Regions from separate parts of the Ruegeria sp. BE1 genome, predicted to be linked through region 4. Evidence: riboswitches for the same ligand, from Rfam matches in the RefSeq annotation. Region 4 holds a riboswitch; each other region holds the start of a gene.
The links. Region 4 has a riboswitch for cobalamin ahead of ACR0J5_RS16125 (aromatic ring-hydroxylating oxygenase subunit alpha). Riboswitches for the same ligand answer to the same signal wherever they lie in the genome.

Region 1 (3,648 bases), on a different contig from region 4:
GTGGTTTGCAGGACGACGCCGACAATGCCCAACCCGGCGCCGATGACCGCCGCGAACAGGGCGCGGGGCAGGCGCAGGTCAAAGACGATGCGATGCAGCGGGGACATATCCCCATCCGTCAGGCCGGTGCCCAGCAAGACCGCCTGCAACGCATCCGAGGCGGGGATGGGCGTGGTGCCGTAGACCGTGGAAATCAGCAAGAGGGCGGCCAGAATGACCGCCCCCAGCACGAGCATAACGCCCAATCGGGTCATATCAGTTGAGGCCCGGGTGCATTGCCTTGGCCATTTTCGAGATCGCCTCGATATTTGCCGGTCCGGGGGTCAGTTCCTCGTACCGCAGGCCGATCCAGCGTTCGTTCTTGACCGCGTCAGTCTGCGACATCACCGGATGTTCCTGCAGGAACTTGAACGTATCCGCCGCGCCATTGCCGGTCTGATAGTCCAGCAGCACCAGGAATTCCGGGTTCGCGGCGGCCACGGCCTCCCACGAGGTGCGGCCCCAGCTGGTGTCCATGTCATGGGTGACATTCTCACCACCCGCAGCTGCAATCATCGCGTCGGGGATGGCGAATTTGCCAGCGGTAAAGGGCGCATCTGCCGGGCCGTCCAGCAGGAAAACGCGGGGTTTGGCGACATCGGCGGTTTGCGATTGAATCGCGGCCAGTTCCTCTTTCCAGCCAGCGACCAGCGCCTCGGCCTTGTCTTCGACATGCATGACGGTGCCCAGACGCAGAACGTCGTCAAACAGCAGGTCCATGCTGGCCTCGGGGCGGTCCTTGTCCAGATGCACGCAGCTTTCCGTCAGGATCATGGTCTTGATGTCAAAGGGTGCAAGCGTGTCGGGGGTCACGTCACCGCCCGGCTTCATGCCGTAGTACCAACCGGCAAAGAACAGATCGGGCTCTACCGCGACCAGGTTTTCAACGGTCGGGTATTTCGGGGCCAGCTCAGGGATGTCACCGCGCAGAGTGTCAAACTCGGGGCTGGTTTTGTACCAGCCGGTGATGCCGGTCAGGCCCACGATCTTGTCCTGCAGACCCAGCGCAAAGGCCATGTCGGTCATGTTCATGTCATGCACGACCAGACGCTCGGGCTGGGTTTCAAAGACCAGCGGTTCGCCGCAATTGTCGACCGTGACCTCATGTGCCGAGGCACCGCCCGCAATGGCAGCCACCATAGCCGCAGACCAGAGATGTTTCATATAGAATAGTTCCTTGGGTTAAGTTGAAATGGGTGTTCTTCGGATATCCAGCGCCGGGATCATCCGGCCTTCGTGCTGAAAGCACAGGTAATCCACGCCAAACGTGTCGCGGACCTTATCTGCGGTCAGCACCTCGGCGACGGTTCCGAAACTAGTCAGGCGTGTGGATTTCATCAGCGCCACATGGGACGCAAATTCGGGGATCATGACCAGATCGTGGACGATCATCACCACCGTGATCCCCAGCTCGGCCACCAGCGACAGCATCCGTCCCTTGGCGTCCGGGTCCAGATGGTTGGTGGGTTCGTCCAGAAACAGCAGGGACGGATTCTGGGCCAGCGCGCGGGCGATATGCGCCCGCTGACGCTCACCCCCGGACAGTTGCGCCATGCGCTTGCCCGCCAGAGCGCCAAGATGGGTCAGGTCGAGTATCCGGTCCAGTTCAGCCGCGTGTTCAGCCGCAGACCGGTCGGCCCGGATCGGGATCTGGCCAAGGGCCACATAGTCGCGCAGTTCCAGCCGTCCGTCGGGGTATTCCTGCTGGCTGACAACGGCGATCATGCGGGCGCGTTCGGTGGCCGACATCTGTTTCAGGCTGCGCCCGCCGACGCGCACATCGCCCAGAACCAGATCAGCCGCACCGCATAGCAGGTTCAGCAGCGTTGTCTTGCCTGCCCCATTGGGCCCCGCAATGGCCAGAATTGCCCCTTTGTCCAATTCGAACGAGACGCCCTGAAGCAGGACATCCCCGTTCAGGGCGTAATACTCCAGGTCTTCAGCAACCAAAAAGGGAGGGTGAGTCATGGTCGCCCTCCAAACTCCAGTCGCGGCATGCGGGACAGCGTCTTGGTATAAAGCGCCCGAGGCCGGTCCGTTGCGCTGGTCCAGCCATCAACGCTTTGCTGGTATTGATGGGCAAAGGTGGCCAGCGCGTCGATGTCGCGCTGCGTGCGGATGTCGCCGAACAGGTATTGCGCCTTGCCCACCGCCTGAAACCCAACCGTTATTGGCCGGGCACAGCCTGCCATACAGTCCACGGTGCGCACCGCAAACCCCACAGGCAGCTTATCTGCAAGCGCTGTTTGAATGGCCTCTGCGCTCAGTTCACCTTTGCAGGTCGTGCAGATCAGAATGACATGATCAGATTTTTCCGACATCCTCAGGCCCGCCCGTCAACAGCGGCCACAGAGTGTATCGATCGTCGAAACACGCGCCAGTCGTGTCATCATAGCCTCCTTCCAGGACGCCCCGCCCCGGGTTGGTTGAACATATGATGGCAGGTCTCCTGACTTGCGGGTCGTGGCTTTGCCATCCTTCCCAGCCGCCGGGCCAGTGGATATTTGGCATTGCTCACCGCTTACAGTTGCGGGGGCAGTTACGGATTTGGTGCCAGATGGCAAACCGCACCGTATTCCCTTTCTCTTCCCCTTGCGGGGAACCATCGTCAGATGGACTGCCCCAGTTCCTGCGATGGGTCAATGATAAAGTTCTCAGTTTGACAGTTTCCGGAGTGGGCGGGCGCAGATAAACTCTGCGCGTGCCCGCGGAAAGAGGCTGGAATGATCCCGTCTGATCGGTACAGTCGGGACATGCGCAATTGGGTTCACATTCTGGCCTTGTTGGCCCTGGGCTGGTTCGGCACTGCGGCCGCATCGGGCCAGGTGTTGGATTGGTCTGAACTGCCAGATCCCGCTGCCCAGAATTACGAGGACCCGTTTCGCGCCCTCACGCCCGAACAGTTCGATGATGTCATCTTTGCCCTGCGCCTGCGGGGCAGGTTGCAACAGGGTGCAGGCAGCGACGAAGAGCGCCGGAAATGGCAGATGCTTTTAACAGAAACCGAGGCCGCCCTGACCGCCGATGAAATTGATGTGGATTGGCTGCTGGATCAGGTGCAGGCGGTCACGCAGCGCCGGGATCATGCAGGATCTGCGGGCAATCCCGATCTTGATGGCCAGACCGTCACGCTGATGGGGTTTGCCATCCCTGCGCCGCCGGATGCAGATGGGCAGAGTGTCGTCTATCTGGTGCCGCAAAGCGGGATGTGCAGTCATCTGCCCGCGCCGCTGCCCAATCAGATGATCCGGGTCCGGTTGAATGTCGACTGGACGCCCAGCCATGTCCATCAGCCCGTTCGGTTGACCGGAACGCTCAGCATTGATCCGTCCGCGCAAAACGTGATGGTTGTTGACGGGATCATGCCCATGCGCGCGACGTTCCTGCTGGAGTCCGATCACGTCGAAACCCTGACCGTGCAGGAGGAGCAGTTGAACTGGACCCAAAGCACCAAGGATCACTTCCGCAAGGCAAACCGGCGCAAAAGTGGTGGCGCGCAAACTGCGGACTAAGGGTTGCGTCCCAGCGTTTTGTTTATTTGACAAAGCCCCGCGCGCCGTTACCCTGAGACATCTTTTTCGTGTATGAGTAACGTGGTTCGCGCCTCGC
Region 2 (3,648 bases), on a different contig from region 4:
GCCAGATTGACCTGACGCAGCCCGCCCGGTTTGATCCGTCAGGGCAAACCATCCATCCCCAGGCCTCCCGGGTTCGGAACATCCTGTTTCAGGGCAACCCGCTGCGCCCTGATCAGCGTTTTGTGGTTGCTCTGAACAATTACAGAGCCAATGGCGGTGGTCACTTCCCGCATTTGGAGCGGGCAGAACGAATCCCCCTTCCGATCCTGTCAGTGCAGGAGGTCTTACAGGCCTATATCGCAGGCAACCTGCCACAGGACCCTTTGCACCATGTATCCCGGCCGTTTCGGTTTGCTCCGATACCCGGCGGCGCCACCGCACTGATCCGAACCGGCTCGAAAGCGACGCAACATATCTCAGAACTGGATGCTTATCGTCCGCAGGTGCTGGGCGAAGACGCCGAGGGTTTTTTACAAATCCGATTGGCCCTGTGACGGGTTGCGTTCCACCGGTTCCTTACTTATATCAAGCCCTGAGAGGTTGGCGCGGGCGAGCGCCTCGCCAACCTGGTCAGGTCCGGAAGGAAGCAGCCACAACGAGCCCCGCTTGGGTCGATGTCCAACCTCTCACTTCATCCCCACAAGAAGAATAATACGCGCTATGCGATCAGCTTTGGCCAGACGGCTGCGCTGCGTCGGGCGAACGCGCCGATATGGCCCACTTTGGTCAGACCGAAATCCCCCGGTGACAAGAGATGGCGGCGCGCGTGCGGTCCGTACAGATCGGCCAGCCGCCACACCGCGTTCGGCGGCACGACATCATCGTCGTCAAACGTGTACAAATCCACCGGGGTTCTCGATTGCGCCCACCCCGCGTCGGGCAGGGTCTGGCCGATCTCGGGCAGGTAATTGCGGGGCGCCGTGCACCAGCGGCGCCATTGCCAATAGACGCTGGCAGGCAAATCAGCGCCAAAGCCCAAGGCTTTGCCCGGCAGATAGCCGAGCGCTTTTACTGCAAGCGGCGCATGACCGTACCAGAACAACAAAGCCAGCGCCCGGTAAGGCCAAGGATGGTCAGACACTGTCACAGGCCCGGAGCAGACACATATCATACGGTCGATCAGATCAATATCCGGCTGAACAGGCCCCAACATACCACCGACGGAATGACCGATGCTCCACTGCTGAGCCTCGGGAAACCGTCTCCGCATCTCGGTTCGCGCCGCAGGCATATCGATCAAAGCCCAATCCGCCATTGTGACCGTGGATGCCTTTAACGGCCCCTTCAGCGAATGGCCAAAATCGCTGTAGTCATAGGTCATGCAAGCCATGCCCTGTTCGGCCGCCAACCACCGGGCAAAGTGCTGGTAATAGTCGCGCGGCACACCTGTCGCACCGTGAATCACAACGGCAACTTCAGGATCAGCCACCGGCGCATAAAGACGCGCGGACAGCGTGCCTGTGCCCGAGGGGAATTCGAAGTCCTGCGTCGATACAGTCTGCGCGGTGTCCAGCATGGCGCGGCTCCCGATTCTGAACCAGACGGTTCACTTTTCTATACCGGCCCGATTTCCCGACCCAAGTCAACAGGGGCGCAACATGACCATGCGTCCACCTCGTCGCGTCAATTGCGCGCTTGACTCGGGTCACCTGCACCCGCTAGCGATTGCGCGATGGTTCTCGTCCCCGATCTTCGGGGCGGGATGAAAAGGGAACACGGTGCGGTTCTGATTGGCTATGCCGATATGAACCAAGGCCGCGACTGCCCCCGCAACTGTAAGCGGTGAGCAATGCCAAAATACCACTGGCCGAAAGGCTGGGAAGGTCGGCAACGCGATGACCCGCAAGTCAGGAGACCTGCCATCGAACACAACTGTAACTCGGGCGGGGTGTCCGGGCAGGTCGTCAGTTCGCTGTCACACCTGATCTTTGCCCCGCTCAATGCGCGGAGGGCGCAGTATGATCTGGAAGACAAAGACGCACGAATTCTCAGCCACCCTATGCCAGAAAACCGGCAAGACCTGCCCGGCCCTGGCGCAGATGGCCCGCGCCATCGTGCAAGCCATGGAAAGCGCAATACCGGCCACATCCGACGATTTCGAATTTGAAGGCAGCGCAGAGCTGGCCCATTGCCCGCAAGGATGTGCTGTTCGGTATCGGGCGAACAGAGACCAAATCCTCATGTTCGGCGGGGCCGAGGCTGACGCCCCCATCGACGCGCTGGAGGACTACGCAGAAATGCTGTTCGGGCCAGAGTTCACCACCCGCCCGGCTCAGATGTTGCCGACGCCTCCTTGCGCAATGCTGCAAGTGTCGAAACTGGCAACCGGGGCGGCGGTCCGGCCGGAACAGCGGGTGGCTCTCTAATCTATCCTTCCGGGGTGGCGCGATGGGCTTGCACCGCCCATTCCATCTGACCTTCGGTTTCGACCGCACAAGGGCGAACCGCGCGCAGGCGCTTCAGCGCCGCGTCCGGCAACTCGCCCAGTTCGACCATCAGGCGTAGCACGACCATTCCCGAGCGTCCGCACCCGCCCCGACAATGGACCAGCACCCGCCCCGCACCGGCCAATACCTCTTTCGCTGCGGTGCTGACCTCGGGCCAGACGGCCTGAATATCAGAGGGCGGCGTGCCAAAATCGGCAACCGGCAAATGCGCCCATTGGATACCCGCATCGCGAAGATCATCCCCAAGGCGAGAGGCGCCTGCCTGCTGCATCTCCGCACCAGTGGTCATCGAAATCACCAGCTGCGGCTGCCATTCCCGCAGGACCGAGAAATCCCGCACGTAGCCCCCCGCCCGACCCGGCAGAGGCGACAGGGCAAGCAGCCCGTTTCCCACGTTCACTGCATGAATCGCAAAATGACTCATCTGCGCGCCCCTTTTTTCAGATGCGCTTCTACGATGCGCAAAGCGCGATGCAAACCGAATTTCACCCATTGCGGCGGTGGACGCGGGCGGCGGGGGTCTCTACGCTGCATCGGAACCCGAATCCGACAGAGCCCCCATGACCGACACGCCCAGCCCCGCCTATCAGGTTCTTGCCCGCAAATACCGCCCGGAAACCTTTGCCGATCTGGTCGGTCAGGACGCCATGGTGCGCACCCTGAAAAACGCGTTCGAGGCGGATCGGATCGCGCAAGCCTTCATCATGACCGGCATTCGCGGCACCGGCAAAACCACGACGGCCCGGATCATTGCCAAGGGCATGAACTGCATCGGACCCGATGGTACTGGTGGCCCAACGACCGAGCCTTGCGGCCAGTGTGAACACTGCACCGCCATAATGGAAGGCCGCCATGTCGACGTGATGGAGATGGACGCCGCCAGCCGTACCGGCGTGAATGACATCCGCGAGATCATCGACAGTGTCCGTTACCGCGCGGCCAGCGCCCGCTACAAGATTTACATCATCGATGAGGTCCACATGCTGTCGACCAGCGCCTTCAACGCGCTGCTCAAGACGCTTGAGGAACCGCCCGAGCATGTAAAGTTCATCTTTGCCACCACCGAGATTCGCAAAGTGCCGGTGACGGTCCTGTCCCGCTGTCAGCGCTTTGACCTGCGGCGGATCGAGCCCGAGGACATGATCGGCCTTCTGAACAAGATCGCAGCGGCCGAGAACGCGCAAATCGCCGAGGATGCGCTGGCCCTGATCACCCGTGCTGCCGAAGGGTCGGCACGGGATGCAACCTCGCTGCTGGATCA
Region 3 (3,648 bases), on a different contig from region 4:
TACTCCAGATGCGGATCGCGCTTACCCGGTTCCTTGAACGAAGCGATGCCCGCCGAAATACGCCCGTCCACCTCGGGCAGCACCACGTGCATGGCAAGGTCGGCGGGCGACAGACCCCGTTCGGCCTCGGCCCAGGCTTTGCGGCGCGAGGTGGCCAGCGCGACCTGAAACACAGGAACATTGCCTGCATCAAGGGGCGAAGTGCCCGACGCGCCTTTGCCCGAAAAAGACGTGGCGTTGATGATTGCCGATGGTTTCAGTGCGGTGATGTTTTCCCGCAGCCACTCGGCAGCTGCCGGCGCTTTCAGCGATGGCGCGAACATGCCAACCGCATTGAACCCACGGTCACGCAGGCTGCGGATCAAAGCCGCAACGGGCGCGGTGTCGGCGGATGTCAGATAGGCGCGGTAGAAGGTCACAAGGATGCGTTTGGCATCGCCAGAGAACGCTTCATCCATCGGAATCACGCCGCGATCCGGGCACCATGCACCGCATTCGGGGATGGTTTTCGCACCCATCACCGGCCCGGCATAAAGCCCGGCGGCCAATGCCATTTGCGCCAGCGCGGCCTGCGCTGCAACTTCGCCACCCGTGTCACACAGATGCGCCAGACGGCGCAGGGTTGAGACGGGCAGGGTGGAAAACTCATCCAATCGTGTATCTTCGCGCCCATCGGCGGGCAGGACGGCCAGAGCCAATCCCTTGGCCTGCGCCAGCGCCAGAACCTGCTGCAACCCGTAGGCCCAATAGGGCACCCCGCCGATCAGACGGATCAGGATGCCCTTTGCCCCCTCCAACGTCTGTTCGACATAGGTGTCAACGGACAGGGGATGTTTCAGCGCCGTCAGATTGGCCAGCCGCATTGTCGGCATGCGCCCTTCGGGCCCGCCACCGCGATGCCAGCCCGCCGCAAAAGCGCCAAGGTCGCTGTCCGAAAAGGACAGCACCACCAAATCCGCAGGGCTCTGGCCCAGATCGGTTGGGGTTTCGGTTTCCTCTAACCCGTGGCTTTCGCGAAAGACGACGTGCATGGCTTACTCGGCGGCCTCGGTCACGCCCACGAGGATATCGCGGATTTCAGCCTCTTTGATGTCGTCATGCTCGGCAATGACGACCAGACGCGAGCGACGCTCTTCGCCGGGTTCCCACGGGCGGTCATATTGGTGACGGACGCGCGCACCCACGGCCTGCACCAGCAGACGCATCGGTTTGCCCTGTACGGCGGCATAACCTTTGACGCGTAGGATGTTCTTCTCATTTGCCAGGCGTTCGATTTTCGCCACCAGATCGGCAGGATCGGTCTGTTCCGGCAGCTCGACAATGATGCTTTCGAAATCGTCATGTTCGTGATCGTGGTGGCCGTCATGATGCGACGGACGCGCGTCCATGTCATCCTCTGCCGCGGCCTCCAGACCCAACACGACGCGCACATCCACAGCGCCTTCGGCGACCTCGACGACAGGCAGGGGGCGCGGAGCCTCGGCTGCGATGATCTCTTTGGCTTTGGCCACGCCTTCGGGGCCAGCCAGATCAGGCTTGGTCAGCAGGATGATGTCGGCGCAGGAAATCTGATCTTCGAACACCTCGGACAGGGGTGTTTCGTGATCAATCGAGTCATCGGCCAGACGCTGGGCATCCACCGCCTCGACATTGGGCGCAAACCGACCGGCGGCGACGGCCTCGGCATCGGCCAGCGCGATCACGCCATCCACAGTGATCTTCGAGCGGATATCGGGCCAGTCGAACGCCTTCAGCAACGGCTTGGGCAGGGCGAGGCCAGAGGTTTCGATCAGGATGTGATCCGGGCGCGGCTCCAACGCCATAAGCGCCTCAATCGTGGGGATGAAATCATCGGCCACGGTGCAGCAGATGCAGCCATTTGCCAGTTCCATGATGTTCTCGGCCGGGCAATCCGGGATGGCGCAGGATTTCAGGGTGTCGCCATCCACACCCACATCGCCAAACTCGTTGACCACAACGGCCAGACGTTTGCCCTGCGGGTTCTGCATCAGGTGACGCACCAAGGTGGTTTTGCCCGAGCCCAAAAAGCCGGTGATCACAGTGACGGGAAGTTTTTCAAGAGTGCTCATTTCAGGGCTCCAATCGGGGGAATGCGGGCCGCACAGTTTTTGCGGAAATGTTCAGGGCGTTCGCGCCATTTGACCAGACCGTCCTCGGTCGCGAGATATTTGGTCACGCCTTCGATGATGGTCTCGACATGGTCGGTTTCATTGAGGTTCTCATAGACAAAGGTCCAGCGCGCAGGGCCACCGCGCAGCACGATTGAACACCCCTGATCGCAGTTCGACAGGCACTCGACCGGTTTCAGCTCGATCCCCTCGGGCAACTCGGCCTCTGCCAGCGCCTTGTGCAACAAGGTGCCGGGCCGTTGGGCGTCATCCTCAACCGGCAGGCCACGGCGACAGGTGGTGCAGACCAGCAGTTCGACTGGCGCGCTTTCGGTCACGTCTCTCATCCCCCCAAATCCTCTTCGCGGGGGACGGGGTTTCATGCGGGCCACGTCGGTACATGGACCCGACACCGGATCACCCCGTCCGGTTTCTAGTTCGGGCGCTGGCAGGTCTCCCGGCTTGCGGATGTCAGAGGATCACTCTGGCAGATGTCCCGCCTTCCCGGTCCTATTGGGCCAGTGGCTTTGGGCACCCTCTCCGGTCACGGTCGCGGGGGCGGCTGCGTTTGACGGATGACCCGCTGACGCATTCCCTTTTCATCTGCACATGCAGACACCAACGACAGCGACATGCGGCAGTGTTGGCCCGCTTGTCAAGCGAGTCGCGCCGATCCGCGGCAGGGCGGGTAAAAAGCGACCTGTCTGCGTCGCTGGGCGGCATGATCCCCGGTTGCCAACGTGCTGGCATGGAACCAGAACACAAGCGGGAGGGCGTGTCGCATGAAGGTAGGGTTTATCGGGCTGGGCAATGTCGGCGGCAAGCTGTCAGGTTCGCTGTTGCGCAACGGGATTGATCTGACGGTTCACGATCTCAATCCGGATTTGGTCGCAGCGTTTGTGGCAAAAGGGGCCATAGCGGCCGAGGGACCGGCCCAGCTGATGCGCGATTGCGAGGCGGTGATCACGTGCCTGCCTTCCCCGACCGCGTCAGACGCCGTGATGCAAGAGATGCTGCCCGAGGTCCGTCCGGGCAAAATCTGGATGGAGATGTCCACCACCGACGAGGCCGAGGTCAAGCGCCTTGGCGCCATGGTCATCAAGGCCGGTGGTGCGGCTGTCGATTGCCCTGTGTCAGGCGGATGCCACCGGGCGGCGACGGGTAATATCTCGATTTTCGCAGGCTGTGACCGCGATACCTTTGAGCGCATCCTGCCGTTCCTGACCACGATGGGCCGCCGGGTGCTGCATACCGGCGATTTGGGCACGGCCTCGGTTCTGAAAGTGATGACCAACTATCTGGCCACGGCCAACCTGATCACATGCTGCGAGGCGCTGGTGACGGCCAAAGCTGCGGGTATGGACCTGAACACGACCTACGAGGCCATCAAGATCTCGTCTGGCACGTCCTTTGTGCATGAGACCGAAAGCCAGGTCATCCTGAACGGCTCACGCGATATTTCGTTCACGATGGACCTTGTGAAAAAGGATATCGGCCTGTTTCAGGACGTCGCCGACCG
Region 4 (3,648 bases):
CCAAAGCTTTCCTGATGGTAGCTGCCCATGTCGAATCCCAAACCGGTCAGGGCATCGCGGACGGCCTGCATAAAGGGTTCGGGACCGCAGCAATACACCTCACGTTCCAGATAATCCGGAGCCATCAGGCCCAGCATCAATTGGTTGAATTGGCCTTGATATCCAGTCCAGGGGCGGTAGGGGTCGGCCTCTTCCACAACGAATTTCAGATCCAGACCGGGCGTTCGGCTGGCCATCTGTTCCAGACGTTGGCGAAAGATGATCTCGGACGGGCGTTTGGCGCAGTTGATGAAAACGATGTCCAGATCGCGCCCTTCATCCCACATGCACGTGGTCATCGACATCATCGGCGTGATGCCCGAGCCTGCCGAGATGAACAGAAACTTGCGGGCCGGGCTTTCCACATTGGTGAACAGGCCAGCCGGACCGATGGCCCTGATTCCCATGCCCGGCTTCAGGTTGTCCAGCATCCAGCGCGTTCCAATGCTGTCGGGCTGCGCTTTGGCAGTAACCGTGACAGAGCGCGGCCGCGATGGAGAGGACGAGATCGTATAAGTGCGATGCACGACGCCTCCGGGCTGGTCGGGGGCTGGTATTTCCAGCGTCAGAAACTGGCCGGGATGATAGGCGAAAAACGCGCCTGACGGGGCCCGAAACGTAAAGCTGGCCGTATTGGGCGTTTCAGGCACGACCGAGACGCATTCCAGCATCTCACTATCCTGCCAGACCGGGGCCACTGTATTGAGGTCTTTCATCCCCGTTACTCCGCAGCCATGACGTCAGGGGCCACATGATTCGCCAGCGTGTTGCAATACCATTCAACAAACTGCAGCACCCCGGATTCCTGTATGCCTGAATAGGGTCCCGGCACGTAGGCCGGGCTGTTGATACCTAGCTGGTTGTCCTCGACCACCTGCCGGTCTTCGTCATTGGTGGCCATCCAAACCTCGGTCAGACGCTTTAGGTCATAGTCTGTGCCCTCGACGGCCTCTTTGTTGACCAGCCATTTGGTGGTGACTTCGGTCTCGGTTGGGCTGATCGGAGTAATACGGAAGACAATCGAATGATCGGCCAGGAAATGGTTCCATGTGCTGGGGTAATGAAACTTCAGCAGCGTCCCGGCATCGGCAAAGGGCGCGCGGCCCAAAAACCGGCGCACGGCGGATTTGCCGTCCATCGTATAGCTTTCCGCCCCTTCCTTAAGAGGCATCCGCGCCAGACGGTACTGGCCGTCATCATGCAGATAGAACTGCGAAGGCATGCCGGCCGCTTTGCACCGGTCGAAGTGGTCTTGCATGAAGGCGGGGGTTTCGCCGCCTTCGATCCCGGTTACAGAGGGGTCATCCGGGAAAGTCCGGCAGAGCGAAGGATGGTTGCCGCCACAGTGATAGCATTCACGGTTGTTTTCCCAGACAAGTTTCCAGTTGCCCTTTTCGACGATGGTGCTTTCAAACGCGATCTTGGCGTTGTTCAGGTCGTGGGGCTCAAGATAGGGGCGTGCGATATTGGCAAAGGTGTCAAAGTCGGGGGCCTCATCCGCAAGACAGATGTAGATAAGACCGGCCAGTTCGCGGCAATGCACGGTTTTCAACCCATGTTGTTTGGGATCGAAATCGGGGCCCATGTCCCGCGCCCAAAGAAGCGAACCATCCAACTCATAAGTCCATTGGTGATATGGGCATACGAGTTTCGGCGCATTGCCCTTTGCCGCCTTGCAAATAACCGAGCCGCGATGGCGGCAGGTGTTGTGAAAAGCCCGGATCTGATCGTCTGCGCCGCGCACGATAATCACGCGGTAGGCGCCCACGGTATAGGTAACGTAATCGCCCTTTTTCACCAATTCACAAGCGGGAATGGCAAACAGCCACTGGCGGTAATGTATGGCCTCAAGGTCGGTCCGAAAAACATCGGGGTCCGTGTAAAACGCCTGCTCCAGAGCATAGGCTGGGTTTCGACGTGTCAACAGGCTTTGAATGTTGCTCACTTCTGGCTCTCCTGCCGCGCCCCGCGGCATTGCTTGGGCAGATGACAAAGAAGACCAGCCCGGAGCCGCGCGAGGATCGCGTCCGGAACATGCGCCCCCACCGCCACCCGCGGTTTGACATATCTGCAAGGCTGGTTTCCGGACTTGGAAGGGGCTTTCACCCGGTTCGGCACCTTCCCGGGATCCTCGTCCCAGTGGTTCTTGCCGAGCCTGACCTTCGTTACCGTTGCGGGGGCAGTGGCGGAATTTCACCGACTTCCCAATTATCCACCGCCCGGGTCTCGGGCGGCAGCACCTCACACGCGCACCCTAGCCGGGGTCCTTCTGGCCGCTGGAAAAAATGCGACATTTTATGCTGAAAAACTGACACGATGATTTTTTGACGGCGCTGCACGGATATTGGGGCCGGGTTTCTCGGGCCTCAGGCCACCGAACCCCTGTGTCGCGCTTTGCCGCCGCTTGGGGCTATTGGGATTTCTCAACTTTATGTAAGATCCAATCCCTCACCCTTTGCGCATCATCCGAAAGGGGGGTCTTTTTGGACCAGACCAGATAAAATCCCTTACCCGTGGCCCATTGCCAATCGGCTTTTGCGGCAAGAAGCCCCTGTTTGACCAGCCTGTCCGTCAGGTGTTTCCATCCAAAGGCGAACCCTTCTCCGGCCATGGCGGCCTGAAGCACAAGAGCGTAATCATTCAGGCGAAGGCCTGTGTTCGGCACAGCGGTGCGGATTGAAAAATTCGCGAACCATTCGCTCCAGCTTGGGCGCTGCCGTATCGGTTCTTCCAGATGGATGAGCCGCTGGGTCAACAGGTTCGGAAGGCTGCGCAGATCGACCGCTGCTGCCATGACACGCGGCGATGCGACGGGATAGATCACCTCGGGCGCGATCAATGCACATTCGCAACCCGACCAGTCCCCATTGCCCAGCCGTATCGCAAGGCTTATGTTTTCGGCATCGATATCGGGTTCCCGGTCGCTGGATTGCAGGCGCAAATCAATGCCGGGATAGCGTTTCTGCAATTCCGCAAGGCGCGGCATAATCCAATAGTTATTAAACGCCGTAGATGCGCTGAGCGTCACATATCCCGTCTGGTTGAGTTGTTGAATGGATGTCACTGACAAAGACAGCTGCTCAAAGGCGCGCGTGACATCAGCCAAAAGCCGTTGTCCGGCGCTGGTCAGAACAACCTGACGATGGCTGCGGGTGAAAAGCGGCGTGCCCAACCCCTCTTCCAGGCGACGGATTGCGACGCTGACGGCGGGTTGCTGCACGTTCAGCTCCTCAGCGGCGCGCGTAAAGGATTGCAGGCGAGCGGCCGCCTCAAAGACGACAAGATGGCGGGGTGAGCCAAGGAGCTTCCAGAGTTCTTGCATAAATTGCTTTTATGCTAACCATTCAAATTTACAAGCGTCACAACCCGGCCCTCAATCGTTAAAGTCGCGCGAAAAAATGGAGTAGCTCACAATGGCTCGGCGCGCGCGTCAATCCCGTTCCCGCGGTTCAGAGGCCGGTTCAGTTCCGGCATCCCCCTATATCCAGCGACGCTTGGCGTTTTTTGATCCTTTGAATGAAGAGGATCTGCAGCGCCTTGAGGCACAGGTCGACTGGATTTTCGAAGAGGTCGGGATTGCGTTTCGCGACGACCCAGAGGCACTGGAGT

Region 1: linked by a shared signal. The riboswitch ahead of ACR0J5_RS10935 (DUF1636 family protein) and the one ahead of ACR0J5_RS16125 (aromatic ring-hydroxylating oxygenase subunit alpha) in region 4 are both predicted to bind cobalamin.
Region 2: linked by a shared signal. The riboswitch ahead of ACR0J5_RS12580 (hypothetical protein) and the one ahead of ACR0J5_RS16125 (aromatic ring-hydroxylating oxygenase subunit alpha) in region 4 are both predicted to bind cobalamin.
Region 3: linked by a shared signal. The riboswitch ahead of ACR0J5_RS08275 (DUF1636 family protein) and the one ahead of ACR0J5_RS16125 (aromatic ring-hydroxylating oxygenase subunit alpha) in region 4 are both predicted to bind cobalamin.

What each region holds. Positions count from the first base shown of each region.
Region 1 is NZ_JBQFTY010000003.1:161,399-165,046, forward strand. Features, by position in the region: gene ACR0J5_RS10920 (FecCD family ABC transporter permease) at 1-254, opposite strand, end outside; gene ACR0J5_RS10925 (ABC transporter substrate-binding protein) at 256-1,203, opposite strand; gene ACR0J5_RS10930 (ABC transporter ATP-binding protein) at 1,222-2,007, opposite strand; gene ACR0J5_RS10935 (DUF1636 family protein) at 2,004-2,360, opposite strand; cobalamin riboswitch at 2,462-2,661, opposite strand; gene ACR0J5_RS10940 (DUF3299 domain-containing protein) at 2,763-3,551, shown strand; gene ACR0J5_RS10945 (GMC oxidoreductase) at 3,624-3,648, shown strand, end outside.
Region 2 is NZ_JBQFTY010000003.1:485,334-488,981, reverse strand. Features, by position in the region: gene ACR0J5_RS12595 (bifunctional 2',3'-cyclic-nucleotide 2'-phosphodiesterase/3'-nucleotidase) at 1-434, shown strand, start outside; RNA gene ffs (signal recognition particle sRNA small type) at 474-572, shown strand; gene ACR0J5_RS12585 (alpha/beta hydrolase family protein) at 599-1,456, opposite strand; cobalamin riboswitch at 1,597-1,818, shown strand; gene ACR0J5_RS12580 (hypothetical protein) at 1,899-2,306, shown strand; gene ACR0J5_RS12575 (dual specificity protein phosphatase family protein) at 2,308-2,880, opposite strand; gene ACR0J5_RS12570 (DNA polymerase III subunit gamma/tau) at 2,948-3,648, shown strand, end outside.
Region 3 is NZ_JBQFTY010000002.1:405,852-409,499, reverse strand. Features, by position in the region: gene cobN (cobaltochelatase subunit CobN) at 1-1,031, opposite strand, end outside; gene cobW (cobalamin biosynthesis protein CobW) at 1,035-2,090, opposite strand; gene ACR0J5_RS08275 (DUF1636 family protein) at 2,087-2,476, opposite strand; cobalamin riboswitch at 2,560-2,767, opposite strand; gene ACR0J5_RS08270 (NAD(P)-dependent oxidoreductase) at 2,912-3,648, shown strand, end outside.
Region 4 is NZ_JBQFTY010000005.1:269,506-273,153, reverse strand. Features, by position in the region: gene ACR0J5_RS16130 (FAD-binding oxidoreductase) at 1-755, opposite strand, end outside; gene ACR0J5_RS16125 (aromatic ring-hydroxylating oxygenase subunit alpha) at 761-2,014, opposite strand; cobalamin riboswitch at 2,097-2,298, opposite strand; gene ACR0J5_RS16120 (LysR substrate-binding domain-containing protein) at 2,450-3,361, opposite strand; gene ACR0J5_RS16115 (trimethylamine methyltransferase family protein) at 3,453-3,648, shown strand, end outside.